Regions from separate parts of the Eubacterium sp. BIOML-A2 genome, predicted to be linked through region 2. Evidence: a T-box and tRNA genes for the amino acid it is inferred to sense, from the RefSeq annotation. Region 2 holds a T-box; the other holds one or more tRNA genes.

Region 1 (4,435 bases), on a different contig from region 2:
CTCTAATTTTCCCAGTTCCTGTTTCAGCCGTGGTGTAAGTATTACGCCTTCTTCCCGGCCGATTTCATCTATTGTCTGGTACCCGAACAGCAATGCAGTCAGGGCGTCTATTGTGAGTACTCCCTCTGAGTCCTCTGTTTCAGAAACCTGCATATCCGGATTCTCTCCGCTGCTCTTCAGCCTCCAGACTCTGCTGTTTTTTGTGATGATGGAATCAAGTACTGCAAAAGAGCAGTTTATTGCTTCGCCTGCTTTTGCCTTCATAGATGACAGAAGTGTCTCCAGGTGAAGAATACGTACCATAATGAGGGGGACTTTCCTGCTCCGGACATGTCCTCTGTCTGCGTATATCTTTGCAGGAGCGCTATGTTCTGCCCGCATCTGGTATACGGCTTTCTGGAATTCAGCTTCGAATCCGGGCAGGTACAGAGGCTCACGGATCTCGAGCGTATCCTCTTCTCTGGCAAACGCGAACATCCCAACTATATCGTCGTCATGCTTTAATAGTTTTACACCGCCGTTTTCACTCTGCTGCTCGAATATCATCGTCTGGTAATACTGGTCGTCCCGCACGGCGCAGACCTGATATTCTGCAGCAAAATGGGTGTTAAAAAATACGGCCATCGCGCCGGCGTCTGATAAAACGGCGTCCGACATGGTGACCTTCATGGAACCTGGCTCTCCGCAGGATTCCTCCTGGATCTGCGCGTAGACAAACCGGAAATCATAAGGCCTGTATATGGCCTCCGCTGCGGGCATGAGGAACGTAAATGGCTGCTTCTGTTCATACATGTCCATCATAGAGGCTTTGAGCAGACGGCCCATATAGCCCCTCTTTCTGTACGCCTCCTCCGTTGCCACGGCAATGATATAATTGCATAACTGCTGTGTACCGCCGATCCTCATCATGTAGGGATTGAGCTGGAGCATGGAACGGACGGCCCCATCCTCCTCTATTACATAGATCTGATTGTCCCTGGTCTTAATAAAGTAATAGTAGTCCAGAAATGCTTTGCTGTCTTCCGGAAATACCTTCTCCCACAGCGCTCTTGTCCTGCTGTGTTCACTGCTGTCAAGCTTTCGAAGCTGCATTTTATATTCCCTCTTTTCTTACTTCCTGGGACAGCCCTTGCAGCCCTCGCATCCATTTGGATTGGGGGTCACATCGTAGCTGCTGTAGTTCATAATCTTTTCCAGAGCACACACCGCCTGAGAGGAAATCCCCTCTCCGCGCCCTGTAAATCCAAGCCCCTCTTCCGTTGTTGCCTTGATATTGACCTGGTCAGGCATAAGATTCAGTGCATCCGCTACATTCTTTATCATCTCATCTATATATGGGCGCATCTTGGGCTGCTGCGCAACAATGGTTGCATCAATGTTCTCAATCATAAACTGCTTTTCATCCAGAAGTGCTGCTACATGCTCCAGCAGCCTGATGCTGGAAATGCCTTTGTACTGCGGATCTGTATCCGGAAAATGCTTTCCGATATCCCCCAGTGCCGCAGCTCCGAGAAGCGCATCCATAATGGCATGTACAACCACATCTGCGTCCGAATGCCCCTGAAGTCCCTTCTCATATGGTATCTCTACTCCTCCGAGAATCAGCTTTCTGTCTTCGACCAGCCTGTGTACATCATATCCCATACCTACACGCATGTTCTGTCTCTCCTTATTCATATTCTATTTTTCTTCGTCGTCAGTCTCTTCCATTGATTCTTCCGTGGTATCCCCGTTTAGATCTATCAGTGTATCTGCAGGTGTAACTGTGTCCTGGGCTGCATCGTCCTTCATAGCTTCTGCAGTTTTCGTTCTGTTATTCTTCTCACTGTCATCATTTGGATTCGCTTTTCTGTCATCTGAAAAATCCGTCTCCCTGGAATCTGCATCTTTCTCCTCGTAAGGCATTTCCTCTTCAGACTCCTCCTCGGTATCTTCCTCTTCTGAAGAAGTCTCCTTCTCAGGATCTGCTTCTATTGTATCTGCAGAATTGTCTTCCTCTGAAGATGTCTCTTCCTCATTCTGCAATTTGTTTCTCATTGCGATTACGCTTTTTGCGGATATAATCACGATCACCGCCCCTATCACAATAAACAAGATACCTGCGGTCATCATAAACACCATGTTTTCGGGTCTTTCAGTCAGCATCCCGCTTACGATCTGGTACCCCAGATAGATCACATACAGGCCGGCTACAATTCTCAACACGAGCCAGGATTTTTCATTCATTTGTTTGTCCTCCGTTTCATTTTTCATTCTCTGATTCTAACATACTTAGATAAGTATTGCCATAATCAGACACAAAAAAGCTCCGGAAATTTCCGAAGCTTCTCAGTAGCGGAAACTGGATTTGAACCAGCGACACCACGGGTATGAACCGTGTGCTCTAGCCAACTGAGCTATTCCGCCATATGAAATATTTGAAAGTTATGGGACCTATAGGGCTCGAACCTATGACCCTCTGCTTGTAAGGCAGATGCTCTCCCAGCTGAGCTAAGATCCCATATTCTCCCGGTCTGCGTTTAAGTGTTTGTCTCACCCGCAACCCGCTTTGCTATTATACTATTATTTTTCATCAAATGTCAACACCTTTTTTCCTATTTTTTCAAATTTTTTTAACAAATCAGAAACTTCGTCCGGCGCTGCACATGGTACCCCTTATAAACACGGGCCGTATCCCATTTTTTAATATTTCATATCGCGGATACGGCCCCTTTTATTTAGAATAATTTAGATCTATTTGAAATATTTCACACCGGATTCAAAGATTTTCATGTCCTGTTCTCCGTAAATATTTATGGCAACCGAGTTGTCTCTTCTCTCTGAATGCGCCATCTTGCCAAGGACACGGCCGTCCGGGCTTGTGATTCCTTCGATTGCGCGGTAAGAGCCGTTGACATTCCACTCTTCATCCATGCTGATCACGCCGTCAATGTCACAATACTGTGTCGCAACCTGACCGTTGGCAAACAGTTTATCCAGCCATTCTTCACTGGCAACAAAACGCCCTTCCCCGTGGGATGCCGGATTCGTATACACGCCGCCAAGAGACGCCTCCTGAAGCCATGGAGATTTATTTGTCACCACTTTTGTGTATACCATCTTTGAGATATGGCGTCCGATGGTGTTATAGGTCAGTGTCGGAGAATCCTCCTTCTGGCCTGTAATGGTTCCGTAAGGCACAAGCCCCAGTTTGATCAGGGCCTGAAAGCCGTTGCACACACCAAGGGCAAGTCCGTCTCTCTCATTGAGCAGTTTTTCTACCGCCTCTTTGATCTTTGCATTCTGGAAGGCTGTAGCGAAGAATTTGGCAGAACCGTCCGGTTCGTCACCCGCGCTGAAACCGCCCGGGAACATGATCATCTGCGCCTGTGAAATGGCGTTTTCGAACTCTGCAACTGAATGACGGATATCTTCCGCATCCAGATTCTTAAATACCTTCGTTATCACCTTTGCCCCTGCGCGCTCAAAGGCTCTCTTGCTGTCGTATTCACAGTTCGTTCCCGGGAATACCGGGATGAATACGGTCGGCTGCCCGATCTTATGGCTGCAGATATGGATATCCTTTGTATCATATAAATTGTCTTCCAATACTTCTTTGCTGTCTGCAGAAGATCTTGTGGCAAATACTTTCTCCAGAGTCTCTGTCCAGGCTGTCTTCGCCTCGCACAGAGTGATCTCCGTGTTTCCATAGCTGAATATGCCGTCGTCTGTCACTTCACCGATGACAGTATAGCTGATTGCCAGTTCTCCCACCTGATCAGCAGGCACTTCCGCAACCAGATCTCCAAATGCCGGCGCAAACAGTTCTCCGGCATCCATGCTGTGTTCTATCTTCAACCCAAGCCCGTTTCCGAACGCCATTTTGCTGACTGCAGCCATCACACCGTGCCGGTCCAGAGCATACGCGGATACAATTCTGCCATTGTGTATATCGCTTTCAAACTTTCCGTACTGATCCATCAGCTGGCCGTAAACAGGGAGATCATATCCATCCTTCTCGATTCTCATCCATACCAGCTTATTTCCCGCCTTTTTCAGTTCCGGGGTAATGATATCCTTCTCCGTTGCCATATCGACAGCAAAAGAAACCAGAGTCGGGGGCACATCAATATCCTGGAATGTTCCCGACATACTGTCCTTACCGCCAATTGAGGGCAGGCCGAATCCCAGCTGTGCGTCATAAGCCCCAAGCAGAGCCGCAAAAGGCTGGCTCCATCTCTTCGGATCTTCTGTCATTCTGCGGAAATATTCCTGGAACGTAAAGCGGATCTTCCTGTAATCACCGCCGGACGCCACGATCTTAGCCACAGATTCTACGACGGCATATACTGCACCGTGATACGGACTCCAGCTGGAAAGATACGGGTCAAAGCCATAGCTCATCATAGAAACGCTGTCTGTGCTGCCATTTTGCACCGGCACCTTAGCAACCATA
Region 2 (4,435 bases):
CTTTCTGATGTAACAGCGCAAAATGTAGAAAGCGTAAGCGAGATTGCGAAGAACAGTATAAGTAAGGAAGAACTGTTTTTAACAAATGGATTTAAGCTTGTTTTCTCACAGAAATTTACAAAATTGATTGTAGATTGGTTTACAAATAAGTTTATGGTAATCTATCGTGCCGATTCTATGCAGTTAATTAAAAGATTTGCTGATCCTAAGAAAAAGGCAGTTTATGTGGAAAAGACAACTGATAAAGCGGCAAAACTATTTGGAATTAACTCAAATGCAGTAGGGTATGTTATAAGTGAGGATGAGCCGGACGCAAAACTGTATTCTGTTTTTCGGGATATGAAGAATAAAAAGAATGCGGCTATTGCAGCGGAGATTTTTGAATCTTATGGGACAATCCGATTTATCAATATGTTTCCGCTAGTTATAAAAGCAATTCAGACCGGAGGAACGCTGGTAGTTGATGAATTTGATGCGTCTATTCACCCAATGGCATTGATGAGTATTATCAATGTTTTTCATAATGATGATATTAATATTCACCATGCACAGTTGATTTTTAATACACATAATCCCATTTTTTTAAACTCCAATCTCTTCAGGAGAGATGAGATTAAATTCGTCGAACGTGATGATGACAGCCACCAGAGTATCTTGTATGCGTTGTCTGATTTTGGAACAACGGGTGACAAGGGTGTCCGTAAACATGAAGATTATATGGGCAAATACTTTATAAGCCAGTATGGTGCGATTAAGGATATTGATTTTACACCAATCTTTGAGGAGATTTTGGATCGAGAAGGTGAGGTGTAGCGATGGCAAAGAGAAAGCCGACCAATAAATACTATTTTAGTGTCGAGGGAGAAACAGAGCAATGGTATTTGAAATGGTTGCAAGACCTTATTAACAATACGGAAGAATCTGTTTGTAAAGTTTCGATTGATTGTCCGGTGAAAAAGAATCCACTAAAACACGCAAAATCTTTGACAGTCACAAGAGAGATTAAGGTATATCATTTCTTTGATTATGAAAGCGATGAGCCTAATCATGTTCAAGGATTCCAAGATGCTATGGACAATATGAAGAAAGCAGAGCAAATAGGCAAGCAGATAAAGTATAAATCAGGATATAGTAATTTTACTTTCGATTTATGGATTATATTGCACATGGCAAATTGTAATGCTTCATTCACTCATAGAAAGCAGTACATTACACCAATTAATAAAGCCTTTGGTGAGAAATTTGAGAACATGGATGAATATAAACATGAGGATAATTTTAAACGATGTTTGAGTAAAATGAATCTTTCTAATGTAATTGACGCTATTGAACGTGCAAGAAAAATCATGCAGAAAAACAATGAGAATGGATATAGATTGCTTGAATATAGGGGATACAAATATTATAAAGAAAATCCATCTCTTTCTGCGTGGGAGGCAATAGAAAAGATTTTGAGTGACTGCAAATTATTGTGAAAATAGATATTGTATAATACGTTTGTTTGGCAATACAGAATTCTTAATATTCGTTAAACAACCTTGACAAATTAACGTCCGAAAGATATGATAGTTTGTAGTTAATATAAAGTTAACATTTTATTAATATCTTATCGGCCGTAACAGACGTCCGGTAACCATATACAAAGGTGTTGAGGAAGAGGAGTACATGATCGCTTCTGGCAGAGAGAACCATCCGTTGGCTGTAAGGTGGTTTCAGGTGAGGATCGTGGAAGGTAGCTTCTGAACCGGATATCTGAACAAGAGCACATTCAGTAGGATATCCCGGAGTTGTCCGCGTTACAGGACTTTAGAGATGTCCGTATACTGTTTTGTCAGTGACAGACTGCAGGCAGAAGCAGCAGGTCCGAAGAACAAAAAGGACATAAAATTAAGGTGGTACCGCGTATATAACGCCCTTTACTTATAGTAAAGGGCTTTTTAAATTCAAAAAACTGTGAAAAATCCGTGAAAAAGCGGGTTGCTATTCACGGGCAGTGCATCATGCTGCATGGCATTCGAGCCACTAAAGTGATGGGGCGGACACCTGATCAGAGAAAGCTGTACATAAGACTTTTGGCTGGTACAGAGATAAGAGTACGATATTTATGAGGGAGAACAAGGAGGAAACTATGAGCAAGGAATTGGCAAAGACTTATAATCCGAAAGAAATTGAAGACAAGACTTATGAGAAATGGTGCGAAAACAAGTATTTTCATGCGGAAATTGACAGGAGCAGAAAGCCGTTTACTACGGTGATGCCGCCTCCGAATATTACGGGGAAACTCCACATGGGACACGCACTGGATAATACGCTGCAGGATATCCTGATCCGCTATAAAAGGATGGAGGGCTACAATGCCTTGTGGATTCCGGGAACAGACCATGCTGCGATCTCTACGGAAGTCAAGGTAACGAATCAGCTGAAAGAAGAGGGAATCGACAAGAAAGAGCTGGGAAGAGAAGGCTTTCTTGAGAGAACCTGGCAGTGGAAGGAAGAATATGCCGGAACGATTGAAAACCAGCTGAAAAAGCTGGGGATTTCCTGTGACTGGGACAGAGAACGTTTCACCATGGATGAAGGTTGTTCCAAGGCTGTTGAAGACGTCTTTATCAAACTGTATGAAAAGGGATATATTTATAAAGGCTCCAGAATCATCAACTGGTGTCCGGTATGTAAGACTTCTCTGTCCGATGCGGAAGTAGAGCATGAGGAGCAGGACGGTTTCTTCTGGCATATCAAGTATCCCATCGCAGGAACGGATAGATTCCTGGAGATTGCGACGACACGTCCCGAGACTATGCTTGGTGATACTGCAATTGCGGTACATCCGGATGATGAGCGGTACAGCGATATTGTGGGAAAGACGGCAGTGCTTCCGCTTGTAAACCGGGAGATACCGATTGTGGCCGACTACTACGTTGACAAGGAATTTGGTACCGGTGCGGTAAAGATTACACCGGCTCATGACCCGAATGACTTTGAGGTAGGAAAGCGTCATAATCTGGAAGAAATCAATATCATGAATGATGACGCCACGATCAATGAAAAAGGCGGAAAGTACGCGGGGATGGAGCGCTATGAGGCGAGAAAGGCTATCGTTGCGGATCTGGAAGCACAGGGATATCTTGTGAAGATTGAGCCTCATTCTCATAATGTCGGAACCCATGACAGATGCAGCACAACGGTGGAACCGCTGATCAAACAGCAGTGGTTCGTCAAGATGGAAGAACTGGCAAAACCGGCGATCAATGCCTTGAAGACAGGCGAGCTGAAGTTTGTGCCGGAACGTTTTGATAAGATCTACCTGCATTGGCTTGAGAACATCAAAGACTGGTGTATCTCCAGACAGATCTGGTGGGGCCATAGAATTCCGGCTTATTACTGTGATCAATGCGGAGAGTTCGTTGTCGCAAAAGAAGTTCCGCAGACCTGTCCGCACTGCGGCTGCAGCCATTTTACACAGGATGAAGATACCCTGGATACATGGTTCAGTTCAGCGCTGTGGCCGTTCTCCACACTGGGATGGCCGGAGAAGACAGAAGATCTGGACTACTTTTATCCGACAGACGTACTGGTAACAGGATACGACATCATTTTCTTCTGGGTAATACGTATGGTATTTTCCGGATTCGAGCATACAGGCAGGTCCCCCTTCCATACAGTGCTGATCCATGGTCTTGTGAGAGATTCTCAGGGGCGCAAGATGAGCAAATCACTGGGCAATGGGATTGACCCGCTGGAGATCATCGACCAGTACGGTGCGGATGCACTCCGCCTGACGCTGGTAACCGGTAATGCGCCTGGGAATGACATGAGATTTTATAATGAAAGAGTGGAGGCAAGCAGAAACTTTGCCAATAAGGTATGGAACGCTTCCCGCTTTATTCTGATGAACATTGAAAATGAAACGCTGACACAGCCGGGGACTGCGGAATTGGCAGAGGAGGACAAATGGATCTTGTCCAAAGTCAACACCCTGGCAAAAGATGTGACAGAAAATATGGATAAATTCGAGCTTGGAATCGCCGTACAGAAAGTTTATGATTTTATATGGGATGAATTCTGTGACTGGTATATCGAAATGGCAAAATTCCGTATTTACCATAAGGAGGAGAATCCGCAGGCTGCCAATTGTGCACTGTGGACGTTAAAGACCGTTCTCGGGCAGGCGCTTAAGATGCTTCATCCGTTTATGCCGTTCGTAACAGAGGAGATCTATAAGGCGCTCGTGCCGGAAGAGGAATCTCTGATGATGTCTGACTGGCCTGTTTATAAGGAAGAGTGGAGTTTTGACGCATCCGAGATTGTTCTGGACCATATGAAAGAGGTAATCCGGGGAATCCGCAATATCCGTGCGGAGATGAACGTGGAGAACAGCCGCAAAACAAAGGTATTTATTGTAAGCGGGGAAAAAGCGCTGTGCGACGGCTTTACC

What was found. A T-box is a leader RNA that pairs with one kind of tRNA and senses whether it is charged. The one in region 2 lies ahead of GKG43_RS08065 (valine--tRNA ligase), so its partner is inferred to be a tRNA-Val.
Region 1: it has a tRNA-Val gene. The T-box ahead of GKG43_RS08065 (valine--tRNA ligase) is inferred to sense a tRNA for this amino acid. The anticodon was not compared.

The regions. Positions count from the first base shown of each region.
Region 1 is NZ_WKZK01000009.1:57,120-61,554, forward strand. Features, by position in the region: gene GKG43_RS05370 (GNAT family N-acetyltransferase) at 1-1,092, opposite strand, end outside; gene ispF (2-C-methyl-D-erythritol 2,4-cyclodiphosphate synthase) at 1,111-1,656, opposite strand; gene GKG43_RS05380 (hypothetical protein) at 1,681-2,226, opposite strand; tRNA gene GKG43_RS05385 (tRNA-Met) at 2,333-2,406, opposite strand; tRNA gene GKG43_RS05390 (tRNA-Val) at 2,428-2,500, opposite strand; gene GKG43_RS05395 (phosphoribosylformylglycinamidine synthase) at 2,734-4,435, opposite strand, start outside.
Region 2 is NZ_WKZK01000016.1:42,569-47,003, reverse strand. Features, by position in the region: gene GKG43_RS08075 (ATP-binding protein) at 1-813, shown strand, start outside; gene GKG43_RS08070 (RloB family protein) at 816-1,475, shown strand; T-box leader at 1,640-1,920, shown strand; gene GKG43_RS08065 (valine--tRNA ligase) at 2,129-4,435, shown strand, end outside.